One region of the Cellulosilyticum sp. WCF-2 genome, then DNA from elsewhere that is predicted to be linked to it. Evidence: a T-box and tRNA genes for the amino acid it is inferred to sense, from the RefSeq annotation. Region 1 holds a T-box; the other regions hold tRNA genes.

What was found. A T-box is a leader RNA that pairs with one kind of tRNA and senses whether it is charged. The one in region 1 lies ahead of EKH84_RS14465 (glycine--tRNA ligase), so its partner is inferred to be a tRNA-Gly.
Region 2: it encodes a tRNA-Gly, which carries the amino acid that the T-box ahead of EKH84_RS14465 (glycine--tRNA ligase) is inferred to sense. The anticodon was not compared.
Region 3: it encodes a tRNA-Gly, which carries the amino acid that the T-box ahead of EKH84_RS14465 (glycine--tRNA ligase) is inferred to sense. The anticodon was not compared.

The regions. Positions count from the first base shown of each region.
Region 1 covers NZ_CP034675.1:3,228,907-3,233,196, forward strand. The annotation lists gene ppdK (pyruvate, phosphate dikinase) at 1-863, opposite strand, end outside; gene EKH84_RS14465 (glycine--tRNA ligase) at 1,352-2,737, opposite strand; T-box leader at 2,803-2,976, opposite strand; gene EKH84_RS14470 (anti-sigma factor family protein) at 3,067-3,837, opposite strand; gene EKH84_RS14475 (RNA polymerase sigma factor) at 3,854-4,290, opposite strand, start outside.
Region 2 covers NZ_CP034675.1:1,907,349-1,911,638, reverse strand. The annotation lists gene EKH84_RS08455 (hypothetical protein) at 1-111, shown strand, start outside; gene EKH84_RS08450 (TIGR01212 family radical SAM protein) at 184-1,107, shown strand; gene EKH84_RS08445 (DUF4364 family protein) at 1,161-1,685, shown strand; tRNA gene EKH84_RS08440 (tRNA-Pro) at 1,913-1,987, opposite strand; tRNA gene EKH84_RS08435 (tRNA-Gly) at 1,992-2,064, opposite strand; gene EKH84_RS08430 (hypothetical protein) at 2,156-3,094, opposite strand; gene yihA (ribosome biogenesis GTP-binding protein YihA/YsxC) at 3,132-3,722, opposite strand; gene lon (endopeptidase La) at 3,741-4,290, opposite strand, start outside.
Region 3 covers NZ_CP034675.1:750,575-754,864, forward strand. The annotation lists gene EKH84_RS03270 (vWA domain-containing protein) at 1-1,463, opposite strand, end outside; rRNA gene rrf (5S ribosomal RNA) at 1,806-1,923, shown strand; tRNA gene EKH84_RS03280 (tRNA-Gly) at 2,013-2,083, shown strand; gene EKH84_RS03285 (hypothetical protein) at 2,256-3,134, opposite strand; gene EKH84_RS03290 (hypothetical protein) at 3,236-3,913, opposite strand; tRNA gene EKH84_RS03295 (tRNA-Gln) at 4,126-4,197, shown strand.

The DNA of each region.
Region 1 (4,290 bases):
GGTGTACGAATACCAGCAACAACGTCTTCACCTTGTGCATTAATGAGGTATTCACCATAAATTTTATTTTCACCTGTAGAAGGGTTTCTTGTGAAAGCAACACCTGTACCAGATGTGTTACCCATATTACCAAATACCATCATTTGTACGTTTACTGCTGTACCCCAATCAGATGGGTAATCATTCATTCTTCTGTAAACAATAGCACGAGGATTCATCCAAGAACGGAATACTGCTTTAATAGCTTCCATCAATTGATGTTCTGGTTCTTGTGGGAATTCCACACCTTTTTCTTCTTTGTAAAGTGCTTTGAAACGAACAACCATTTCTTTAAGGTCGTCTGCATTAAGCTCAGTGTCCATTTGAACACCTTTTTCTTCTTTCATTCTATCTATAATTTTTTCAAAACGAGGTTTTGGAATTTCCATAACAACATCTGAGAACATTTGAATAAAACGGCGATAAGAGTCATATGCAAATCTTGTATTTCCTGTTTTCTTTGCAAGACCTTCTACTGCCACATCATTAAGACCCAAGTTAAGAACAGTGTCCATCATACCAGGCATTGATACACGCGCACCTGAACGTACTGATACAAGTAATGGATTCTCTGTGTCTCCAAATTTCTTACCAGCTAAATCTTCAAGTTTAGCAAGCGCCTCTTTGATTTGAACCATAATAGCATCTGTAAGAGAACCACCGTTTGCATAATACTCTGTACATGCTTCAGTTGTTACTATAAAACCATGTGGAATAGGCAATCCAAGCTGTGTCATCTCTGCAAGGTTAGCACCTTTTCCTCCTAATAGATTCTTATTACCTGCTTCTCCTTCTTGAAACATATAAACCCATTGTTGACTCATTTGTTTCCCTCCTAAATTTTATGCGTCATAAAAAACTTCAAGCTTTAGTTGACTTGGCGGAATCATACTCGCTTGTATTTCTTATTTCTCGTTCATTATAACACAACATTCTGTATTGAATAAAGTATTTTATGTTATATATTTATTTTTATATTTTTCTAATAATTTTTTCATTACTATCAGCTAAAGCTTTTGTGAATTATTTACTTATTTCTTTAGTATCTCACAATTTCTATTTAAAAGAACTTATAAAACAAACCTCATTCAACTTAAGAAATGCCATGGTTTGTCTTATTTTTCTTCTTTTTGCTTTAATTATTTATACACAAATTGCACAAGATAATAAAAAATCAAAAACCTAATTACATCAAAGTGAACGATTCGACTATGATGCTTTGTCATATAGGAGAGATCTGTTTTTCTGATAAAAAAATAGAGAACCTATAAGTCTTGCCCATAAGTTCTCTATCGTTATTCATTATTTTTAATTAAAATGCCATTCTTTCACGGATATATTCTACTAAATCCTCAATAGCTATACGTTCTTGAGCCATAGAGTCACGATCACGTACTGTTACTTTTTGATCCTCCAAAGAATCAAAGTCAAAGGTAATACAGAAAGGTGTACCAATCTCATCTTGTCTTCTATAACGTTTACCAATTGAACCTGCTTCGTCAAATTCCACATTGAATTCTTTTGCAAGAATATCAAATACTTTAACGGCATCCTCAGAAAGTTTCTTAGATAGTGGTAATACTGCTGCTTTAACTGGCGCGAGTGCAGGATGGAATCTAAAGATCGTTCTTGTATCACCATCTTCTAATGTTTCTTCATCATACGCTTCACATAAAAATGCAAGTGTTACACGATCTGCCCCAAGAGATGGCTCAATAACATATGGTAAATACTTTTCATTTGTTGTTGGGTCAAAGTAAGTCATATCTTGTTTTGAGTGTTCTTGATGTTGTTTAAGGTCAAAGTCTGTACGGCTTGCAATACCCCAAAGTTCTCCCCAACCAAATGGGAATTTAAATTCAATATCTGTTGTGGCATTACTATAGTGAGAAAGTTCTTCTGCTGAGTGATCACGAAGTCTCATATTGTTTTCATCTACACCAAGGCTAAGAAGGAAGTTTTTACAGTAGCTTCTCCAGTAATCAAACCATTCAAGTTCTGTACCTGGCTTACAGAAGAATTCCAGTTCCATTTGTTCAAATTCTCTTGTTCTAAAAATAAAGTTACCTGGTGTAATTTCATTTCTAAAAGATTTACCAACTTGGCCAATACCAAATGGTACTTTTTTACGGCTAGTTCTTTGAACATTTTTAAAGTTAACAAAGATTCCTTGTGCTGTCTCTGGTCTTAAGTAAACCACATTTTTAGAGTCTTCTGTTACACCTTGGAATGTCTTAAACATTAGGTTAAATTGACGTATATCTGTGAAGTCATGCGCACCACAACTTGGACATTTAATAGCTTTTTCTTTAATGAAGTTCTGCATTTGTTCATTTGACCAACCATCCACTACTTCTGGTGTACCTTGTTCGTCAAGATAATCTTCAATAATTTTATCTGCTCTAAAACGCTCTTTACAAGCTTTGCAGTCCATAAGAGGATCATTAAATCCACCAACATGACCTGAAGCCACCCATACTTGTGGATTCATAAGAAGTGCACAATCTACCCCTACATTATATGGGCTTTCTTGAATAAACTTCTTCCACCATGCTTTTTTAACATTATTTTTAAATTCAACACCTAGTGGGCCATAATCCCAAGTATTAGCAAGTCCTCCATAAATTTCAGAACCTGGATAAACAAAACCTCTTGATTTTGCTACTGCTACAATTTGTTGCATGTTTTTTTCTACCATGACATTTACCTCCTTAAATGATTCAATCTAGGAATGGACAATATAAAAAACCTTCCATCCCTTAAGCAAGGGACGAAAGGTTATCTTCCGCGGTTCCACCCTTATTGAATGCTTACGCATTCCTCTTTCAAAGTTATCACTCCAAAGCGCCCTTCATAAAAACAGAAACAATTGGCTTCCACTCTCCCAATCTCGCTAAAGCTCTTATTTTTACTACTCCTCTTTTTCATTGTAATAATTGGTATCTACTTTATGTTAAATTTATCAAAAAGCCTCTTAACTGTCAAGTCTATTGCTCTGATATTTTGTAGCTTTTTACTTGTATGACTTTATTCATGATAGATTAGCTTTAAATCGCTACCTGTATCATGAGTAATGATAATCTGTTTCACTTCAGTTTGTACCTGTATCCACTCCCAAAGTGCTGTATAATCACCTGTACTTGTAATAAGCAAATACCCCTCTTCCTCCGTATAAGTTAATTGCTGTGCTTTTAGATACTCTTCTATTGCCTTCAAAAAAGCAGGTTTATCTTTAATCGTAGCTTCCCATACCACTGAGTCTGCTTGACCATCAAGTGCAGCTGATTTAAGGCTCTTTTCTTCTTCTTGAATACCACTGCTTGCTTCATTAGAAACTACTGAAGGCGCAGCTTCAGCCGGTGCTGCTTGCTTTTCAATGCCTCTTGCCATGTCTTCTGCGGCACTTTCCTCTGTACTTTCTGGCATACTATAAGCAGTCATAGGCGCTTCAGAAGTTGCACTACTTTTATTTCCTGTAAAGTGACCTCCAAATGCCATAAATCCTACTAATAATGTAGCTACTAAACCAGCTGGATATTCCCATTTAAAACGCTTCGTTTTAATAGGTATTACTTTTTGTTCCTGTTTCATACGTCTTATTAAATTTTCGTGAAAACCTTTTGGTAACTCAACTTCTTTAGATGATTTAAGTAAGCTTATTATTCCTGTTAATGTTTTATACTCCTCATGGCACGTCTCACATAGGTCAAGGTGTGCCACTATAGCTTTTTCTTCTTCTTCACTTAGCATTCCATCTATATAAAGCGATAATTTTTCCTTACATTCATCACAATTCATGCCGCACACTCCCTTCCTATTTGATATGACGAAAAAATGATTGGTACGGTTCCTTATTTTGCTGTAAAACTTTTTTTAATGCTTGCCTTGCTCTAGCTAATCTAGATTTTACTGTACCTAAGGAAATCTCTAATACTTCTGCTATTTCCTCATAAGAATGTTCTTCTATATCTCTTAACGTAATAATGACCTGATAATCTTCTTTTAATTCCTTTAGACCCAATTGAACAACTTCTTGTAAGGCCTTTTTTTCTACTTTTTCTTCTACACCTTCTTCTTGCTTGGGTGACTCGATCATCCATTCTTCTTCACTAGCTTCATCTTTTTGAAAAAGTGAAATATCTTGACTTCTCTTTTTATTTTTTCTTATTAAATCTAGACATTGATTTGTTCCTATACGATAAAGCCAAGTACTGAATTTGGCTTGTCCTTCAAAATTGGCAATTTGTCTCC
Region 2 (4,290 bases), 1.3 Mb from region 1:
TTTATTAAATTTTCTAGAACTGTCACGACAGATGAAGGCTGGAATCATGTCATTAATACGTGTGAAGAAATTAGGCTTAGAAAAGAAGAAATGCTCCTTGCACTTCATTAACTTCTATAAGATAATATAAGTCATAAACTTATATTATCTTTTTTGTTATTTTTACTTAAGTAAGGAGATTTTATGCAAAAACAACGTTATAGAACTCTTAATACCTTTTTACGAGAAAAACATGGTACTAAGGTGATTAAACTTTCCATAGATGGTGGTTTTACTTGTCCTAATAGAGATGGTCGTATTTCTTCTAAAGGCTGCTTATTTTGTAGCGAACGTGGTAGTGGTGACTTTACTTTTTCAGATGAACATTATATTACCAAACAACTTTCTATGGCTACTGGATTACTTTCAGCTAAATGGGGAAATGCCACGAAATATATTGCTTATTTCCAGGCTTTTACTAATACCTATGCACCTTTAGAGGAGCTTAAGCAAAAATATGAAGAAGCCCTTGCTTTTCCTGGTGTCGTTGGACTTGCTATTGCCACTAGACCAGATTGCTTAACTGACGAAATCATTGCTTATCTAGGTGAACTAAGTACGCGTACACATCTATGGGTTGAACTGGGCTTACAAACTATTCATGAACCCACTGCTAAGCTCATTAACCGAGGTTATTCTTTAGACATATTTTATACAGTCGTTCAAAAACTAGCTACTTATTCTATAGAAACTGTTGTCCATCTTATTTTAGGGCTTCCTCATGAGACCAAATCCGATATGCTAGCTTCTGCTAGATATCTATGTCATTTACCATTGCAAGGTATTAAGCTGCATATGCTGCATATTTTAGATAATTCCCCCTTAGGCCACTATTACGAAGCTCATCCTTTTCCACTTCTGACAGAAGAAGAGTATATAGCGCTTTTAGGTGATATTATTACCTTGTTACCTCCCGACTTTGTTATTCACCGCTTAACAGGAGATGGTCCCAAAGAACATCTAATTGGTCCTCTTTGGACTAAAAATAAGCGTCATGTCCTTAATGGTATTACACGCTACTTGAATAAGCATGACATCTATCAAGGTAAATATTTAAACAAATATTGAGTTTACCCCACTTTTAAGATACAATAATAGTAAAAAGTGTGAGGAGGCAAGTTGTGAATATTAATCATGAAGACTTTACAGTCAATAAACTCATCGTACTCTATCTTTTATCGCAAGTAAAAATGCCTCTTTCTTTATCTCAAATGACACAAATAATTCTTGAAAGAGGCTACACAGACTACTTTTCGCTTCAGCAATACTTAACTGAGTTAGAAACTTCTAAGTTTATTACCATCTCCAAACAAAGTAATGCATCTTACTTTGAGATTAGTTCTAAGGGAGAAGAGGCTTTAGAATTTTTCGCTTCCCGTATTCCTGAATTCATAAGAAAAGAGTTAGATCTATTTATAGAAAACAACTGGAGAAAATTCAAAAGTGAATTAGATATTCATGCTGAATATACTCCTAATAAAACCAATGATTATATGGTTCATTGTAAGGTGACAGAAAATCACTCAACACTCATTGATTTAAATATAAGTGTTGGCTCTAAGAAACAAGCTATTGAACTCTGTAACAAGTGGAAGACAAATGCCACTGAACTTTATGGTGAAATTCTGCAATTGCTTTCAAAATAAAAGAGTAGCTAAGTTATTCCCTTAGCTACTCTTTTATTTTGCTTTTTTCTATCAACCATACTTTATTTATACGTTTCTGTTATCATACTCAATATTAAATTAAACCCTATTACTTTTAGTAAGATTTTATCTTTATTTTAGAAGAAAAGGCAAAAAATAAAAAACCTCTGAGCATCAACTACAATGGGCTTCAAAGGATTATTTTTAATTGGCTTATTCAATAAAAATCGGGGTGACAGGACTCGAACCTGCGGCCTCCTGATCCCAAATCAGGCGCTCTAGCCAAACTGAGCCACACCCCGTAAGAGCGCGAAACGGGACTCGAACCCGCGACCCTCTCCTTGGCAAGGAGATGCTCTACCAACTGAGCCATTCGCGCATAATCTCCATCGTCTTGTTATCCGACGAAGATTATATTATCATATTTTAATTTTAGTGTCAACCTATTTAAATCTGAAAACACACTATTTTTATTCATAATTCTCAATTGCCGCTATTTGTTTATCTATATGCCTTTTTAATTCTTTTGCATAAGTATATCGAGGTGTTACATTTCCAAAAAAAGTTTTAAGAACCTCATCAATATGACTCTGCTTTAGATCTTTATTAGGATCTTCTTCTTTTTGTTCAAGGAATACTTTATTGTCTTCTAAATGATTTGCCCCATAGTAAACTTGCTGTACCTCTTTTTCAATAGCTGATACTACCGTCATTGGCTTCGCTCTTGCTTCTACTTCTTTACTGTTAGCAAGCTCTTCTTCATTTAGTACATTTTCTACTACTACCTCTGTTATTGCTTCCTGATAACCTTCTAATTCTTTTTCTTCCGCTAAAAGTTCATTAATCTCAGCAGCTATTTCTTCTTGTAATGTGTTAATGGTCTCTTGATCCTTATTTGCAATAACTTCCCTATTTGGTAAGATTCCTGTAATTTCTTCTTTTTGTTTGTCTATAGGTATACTTTCAAAAGGAATACCTTCTTTATTTTCTACTGCTTCTATTACTTGGTCCCTATTAATAGTTCTAGGCGGTAATTCTATTTCTTGTATTTTTAAAGTACTGGCAATTTGCTCTAATTTTTGTGCTTTTGCAGCATTTATTGGTTTTCTAGGTGGTACCTGCTTTACTTCCTCTGCCTCTCCTTCATCGGTCTTAGTTAAGAACTGTCCCATGGTATGTAAGGTATTATAAATATCCTGTGTTACCTTAAGCTTAGGCTCTTTTGCACGTACCGACTTTGTACGATTTTCTCTAATTCTTTTAGTATGTGGAAATTCTAAGTCTGCAAATAAATCTTTCTTTGGAGTTGTCTGAAGAGAGTTACGTAGTTCAATTTCATCATCATCATCATCTAGCATAGATAATTCAAGCTTGCCTTGCTTTAAATAATATTTATCAGATTTATTCATGATTATCCCCCCATTATAAATCTCTAGTAACTCTTTGCTAGTTCATCTCTTGGATTTCCTCAATAATCTTCCAGAGTTCTTCTTTCCCTTGCTTTGTTTCTGAAGAAAAGCCTACTAATTTATCTTCTGGCATTAAGTTAAGACCTTTTCTAATCATAGATAGGTGCTTTTGAACTTGGCTTCTTTTAATCTTATCCATCTTAGTGGCTACTACAATCACTTCATTATGGTAATGCTTAATCCAGTCATACATCATTTTATCATTATTGCCTACCTCATGTCTAATATCAATTAATAAAATGATCTTCTTTAATTGTTCTCTTTTTTCTAAATAACCTTCAATGAGTTTTCCCCAACGTTCTCTATCTGTCTTAGAGACTTTTGCATATCCATATCCAGGCAAATCTACAAACATATACGTATCTTGCACATTATAAAAATTAATGGTCTGTGTTTTTCCTGGTTGTGAACTTGTTCTTGCTAATGCTTTACGGTTAAGCATAGCATTTAACAATGAAGATTTTCCTACATTAGATTTACCTGCAAAGGCAATCTCTGGCATATCATGTACTGGAAATTGAGACGAAAGTCCCGCTGTTATAATCATTTCTGCTTTTGTTACATTCATTTGATTTCTCCTATAAGCTTATGCAAAAACATATTGTAGCACTTCATCCATTGTATGAACAAAACTAATTTTCAAACCTTCTACAATATGATTTTCTAGCTCTTCTACATTCTTTTTGTTTTGGTCTGGCACAATAACATGCTTAATCTTTGCACGTTTTGCTGCTAATAATTTCTCTTTTAACCCACCAATAGGTACAACTCTACCTCTGATTGTAATTTCTCCTGTCATTGCTAAATCAGCTTTAACCGGCTTATTTGTCAGTGCTGAAATCATCGCTGTAGCCATGGTAATTCCTGCTGATGGTCCATCTTTAGGTACTGCGCCTTCAGGAATGTGGATATGTAAATCATTTTTTACATAAAAATCTTCTGCTATACCTAGTTCATTCACTTTAGAACGAATATAGCTCATAGCTGCCTTGGCAGACTCCTTCATTACATTTCCCATCTGTCCTGTGAGTTCAAGCTGCCCTTTACCAGGCATACAATTAACTTCAATAGATAATGTATCTCCACCAACGCTAGTCCAAGCTAGTCCCCTTACAATACCTACTTCGGGTTCCTTA
Region 3 (4,290 bases), 2.3 Mb from region 1:
GACGAATTACCTTTATAAGAAGAGTTTCTTAGAAGCATGCTATATTCAGCTACGGCAGCAGCAAAAGTAATATTGGTGTTAGATTGTGTTAGTGAAGGCGAAAACTTAGCAGAAAGTAAACGACTTTCATTAGAATCAGGAGCCTTATAACGAAGTTTGATAAGACCATATTCATCTGCTATGGGAATGGTAGTATCATCATAATAGTCAACTACTTTAGACTTGTTGGTAGTGCTAGCATTAGGCATAATTTCATATAATGCAGTGACATTATGACCGGCTCCAATTTCACCAGCATCTACAGAATCATTATCAAAATCCTCTTTATTAAGAAGCCTATTTTCATAGCCGATTAATCGATAAGATTCAACTTTATCTGGATTGAAATCAACTTGAATTTTAACATCTTTAGCGATAGTAAATAATGTACCTGTTAGTTGTTCACCTAATACCTTTTTTGCTTCTTGCAAAGAGTCAATATAAGCATAATTGCCATTACCATGATCAGCTAAACTTTCCATTTTATCATCTTTATAATTCCCCATACCTAATCCTAAAACAGATAAAAAAATCCCTTTTTCACGTTTTTTCTCAATAATTCTAATGAGATCAGATTCACTATTAGGACCGACATTAAAATCACCATCAGTTGCTAAAATAACTCTGTTATTACCATCTTTAATAAAGTGTTTTTCAGCTAATTCATAGGCCATGGCAATTCCTTCAGCACCAGCAGTAGAACCACCGGCTTCAAGGGACTCTAAAGCTTCATTAATAAGAGACTCATCATTACCAGCTACACCATCTAGGACAACTCCAGAGGCTCCGGCATATACAACAATAGAAATGCAATCACTTTCCTTAAGATTAGAGGTTAGGATATTAAAGGATTTCTTTAATAAGGGTAGTTTATTGGTATCAGACATAGAACCGGATACATCTAGTAAGAAGACTAAGTTACTAGGTGGAACTTCATCAGGCTGTAGATGTTTCCCTTGTAGTCCAATAAGAAGAAGTTGGCTAGATTCATTCCAAGGACAAGGCATCATTTCTTGGGAAAGTGAAAATGGAATATTGTCTGTAGGTTCAGGATAGATATAGTTAAAGTAATTTATAAGTTCCTCTGTACGAATAGCATCTACAGGAGGTAACTCTTGATTGGTAATAAACCGCCTAACGTTACTGTAGGAAGCTGTATCTACATCGATAGAAAAGGTGGAGAATGTTTCATCTATTGTTTTAATAAAAGGATTTTCTGTAAAGCTGTTATAGCTTTCAGAGTTAAAAACTATAGGAGCTGTTTCTTCGATATCAGCAGTTGCAGACTCAGCAGGTGCAAGATAAGATATAGAAGCATTAGGAGGCTGGCTAGTAGCTGAATGAGAGGAGCAGCCTGTCAGAGAAAGACCTAGAAGTAGAGTAAGTGGTAAATAGGGGGATCTTTGAATATTATTTAGTTTCATAGAAATAATCACCTCTTTTATTAATTAACTTATGATATATTAGACGTAAGTAGACTGAGCATGTTCCAATTATTCTGAAAATATATAAATAAAATTTAAGGAAGTGCTGTTTTTTAAATAGTGGTAAAGATACACTCTTTTAGAGAGAAGCCTTAGAATTGGTTGTTAAATAGGATAGGTTTAATTAGGGTATTTAGTGTAATATGAATAGCAATGCTTTTTTTGTAGCTATATACTGCATGAAAAATAAAAGCGATATTAAAAAAAATAAATAAAGTTGTTGACAGGAGGAGCGGTTTGAGTTATTATATTACTTGTCGCTGGGAAAAGGCGACAACAATTTTTGGCGGCGATGCGATTAGAGGAAACACCCGTTCCCATTCCGAACACGATGGTTAAGCTCTAAACGGCCGATGGTACTTGTCGGGAGACTGACTGGGAGAGTAGGTGGCTGCCAAATTTTTAATTAAAAAAATGGTGATGATAGATTTACTTAGTCGGAACTAAGTAAAAGTAATCTCTCAAAAGCAGAGTTAATTATAAATGAATGCGGGTGTAGTTCAATGGTAGAACTTCAGCCTTCCAAGCTGACTACGTGGGTTCGATTCCCATCACCCGCTCTAACAAGCAAAAAGCCATGAGGATATCTCATGGCTTTTTTGTTTTGCTCTTATTTATGTACTGGGAAAATATCTAGCTAGATTCTACATTAAATAAGGTTTATGAAGATTAGTAATTATTTGGCCAGAGGTATTAAAAGGATATTTATGAATAAAAGTTGATGAACAGGGATTAAAAAGATTCGGCTATATTAGCTTCATTAGTGGTATATGTATTGGAAACAAGATTATTAACAAAATCCCAATCTACTATAAGATGCTTAATAACTTTGGTAGTAGAGTAATTATTTTTATCATTTAATACATGAGTACTAAGAGTCAGATAATTTAGCCCTCCATCTTTGGAACGGTAAAGTTCAGCGGATACATAGTTCACTTTTGCATTAGTAGAATTTAAACGAGAGTAAAGGAATAGAGCATTAGGGTCTTCTTCGATGCTTCTAGACACATCAGCTAAATTAAAATAAGCAAATTTAAAAGTAGTATCATATTTAGTTGCCCATGTGTTATCTTTTTCAACAAAGGGAATATCAATTTCAGAGTGAAAAATAACAGAAAAGCAAAAATAGAAGAGGATAATTTCACCGATCCATATAATCCAGAGAAAAATGCCTGTTATATTACTTCCTTTGGAAAGACCCCACGTTCCCACGCTGTTAACATAGCATATTGTTGACCAGAACTCAGAGGGATTTAAAAGAATATTTTTCATAGTAGAAAAGAAAGGCAGGGATTCACTAGAAGCAAATAGGTTGTAGATATACATAGCCCATTTGATGATAGTAACACCGATAAAACCAATTAAGATAGAAATAGTCCCGAAGATGGGTGAATGCATTTTTAAGACTTTGGCAACCTGACCTACAATACCACCTAGAATCATACCTGCCCCTACAGGTATTAAGAGATTCAAATAAATCAAAGGTATTTTATCCTCTAGCCATAAATAAGGCCAACTTAAAGCAGAACCTATAATTAAGGTGACTAATAAGACGGCTATAAAAGCCAGTGGTGAAAAGGTGTTTTTAACTTTATAATATTTTGTTTCCATTTAAAGCCCCCCAATAATATTTTATCTATTTAATAGTATCATGAGGATGCAAAAAAATCAAAATATTTAAAAATATTTTGATTTTTAGGGGAATATAGAGATTAAAGTAGAATATCTACATAAACACCTTTAAGTAGCTCGTATTCTGTACTAGTAAGTCGTACAGGAAGGGGCATAAGTTGCAGCACAGGATGTGCAATAGCATAAAGACGGTTACATTCTGTACAAGCTAAGGCATGAGGTGGAGAAGGTGGATAGATGTTATAAATATATCCCATACCTAAATCTATATCTTTAGGAGGATGAGCAGTGGTAATATCTAAAAGGATTTCAGCTAAAAGTTGCTCAGCAGTCTTCGGAGGATCTGGATAAGGAGATCTTGTTTTTATTGGTTTAGAAGGAGAGGATTCTTTGGATGAAGATATTATAGGACCAGTATCTTCGGTAGAGTTAACCATTTCAGTTGTCTTATTTATTATTTCAACTTTGTCTATTTCATTTATTGAATCTGCTTCAGGGTTTTCAATTACTTCTTCAGGAAAGCTTAAATAGGAAGTAGTTGAAGTAGGAAGAGCCGAATCATAAAGCTGCTTATTGATATCAGCTAATTCATTAGGGGTTAAATAAGTACGGCTAGAAAAATCTGTAGGAGGAACAAGTCCCTCAGCATGAGCCATAATATGATTACAGGTTTCGCAAGTTAATAGACCTAATTGCTTTAGCTTTTTTTCCCCTAGGAAGTTTGTAAGCTGTTGTAATTTATATTCAAAATGGGACATGATACAGAACCTCCTTAGTTATAATAATATATATATCGTACAATATTATAGGAAGTAAATAGGTATGTAGCATAAATATGAGTCATAATAATAAAAAAGTTTAATTAAATGAAATAATCAAATTATTATTTAGTTATTATACAAATTTAAAAAAGAAAATATATTAGAGTTGAAATATTAGGGAGTTAATAGTAAAATAACATATATATTAATGAGTTGTCGCCAAGTGGTAAGGCACCGGATTCTGATTCCGGCATTCGAAGGTTCGAATCCTTCCAGCTCAGCTAAAGATGGTCTATTAATGATAAAATTGATAGGCTATTTTTTATGCCGGAAAGGCCATGTTGAATGGATAAGAATTGATTATAAGATAAAAC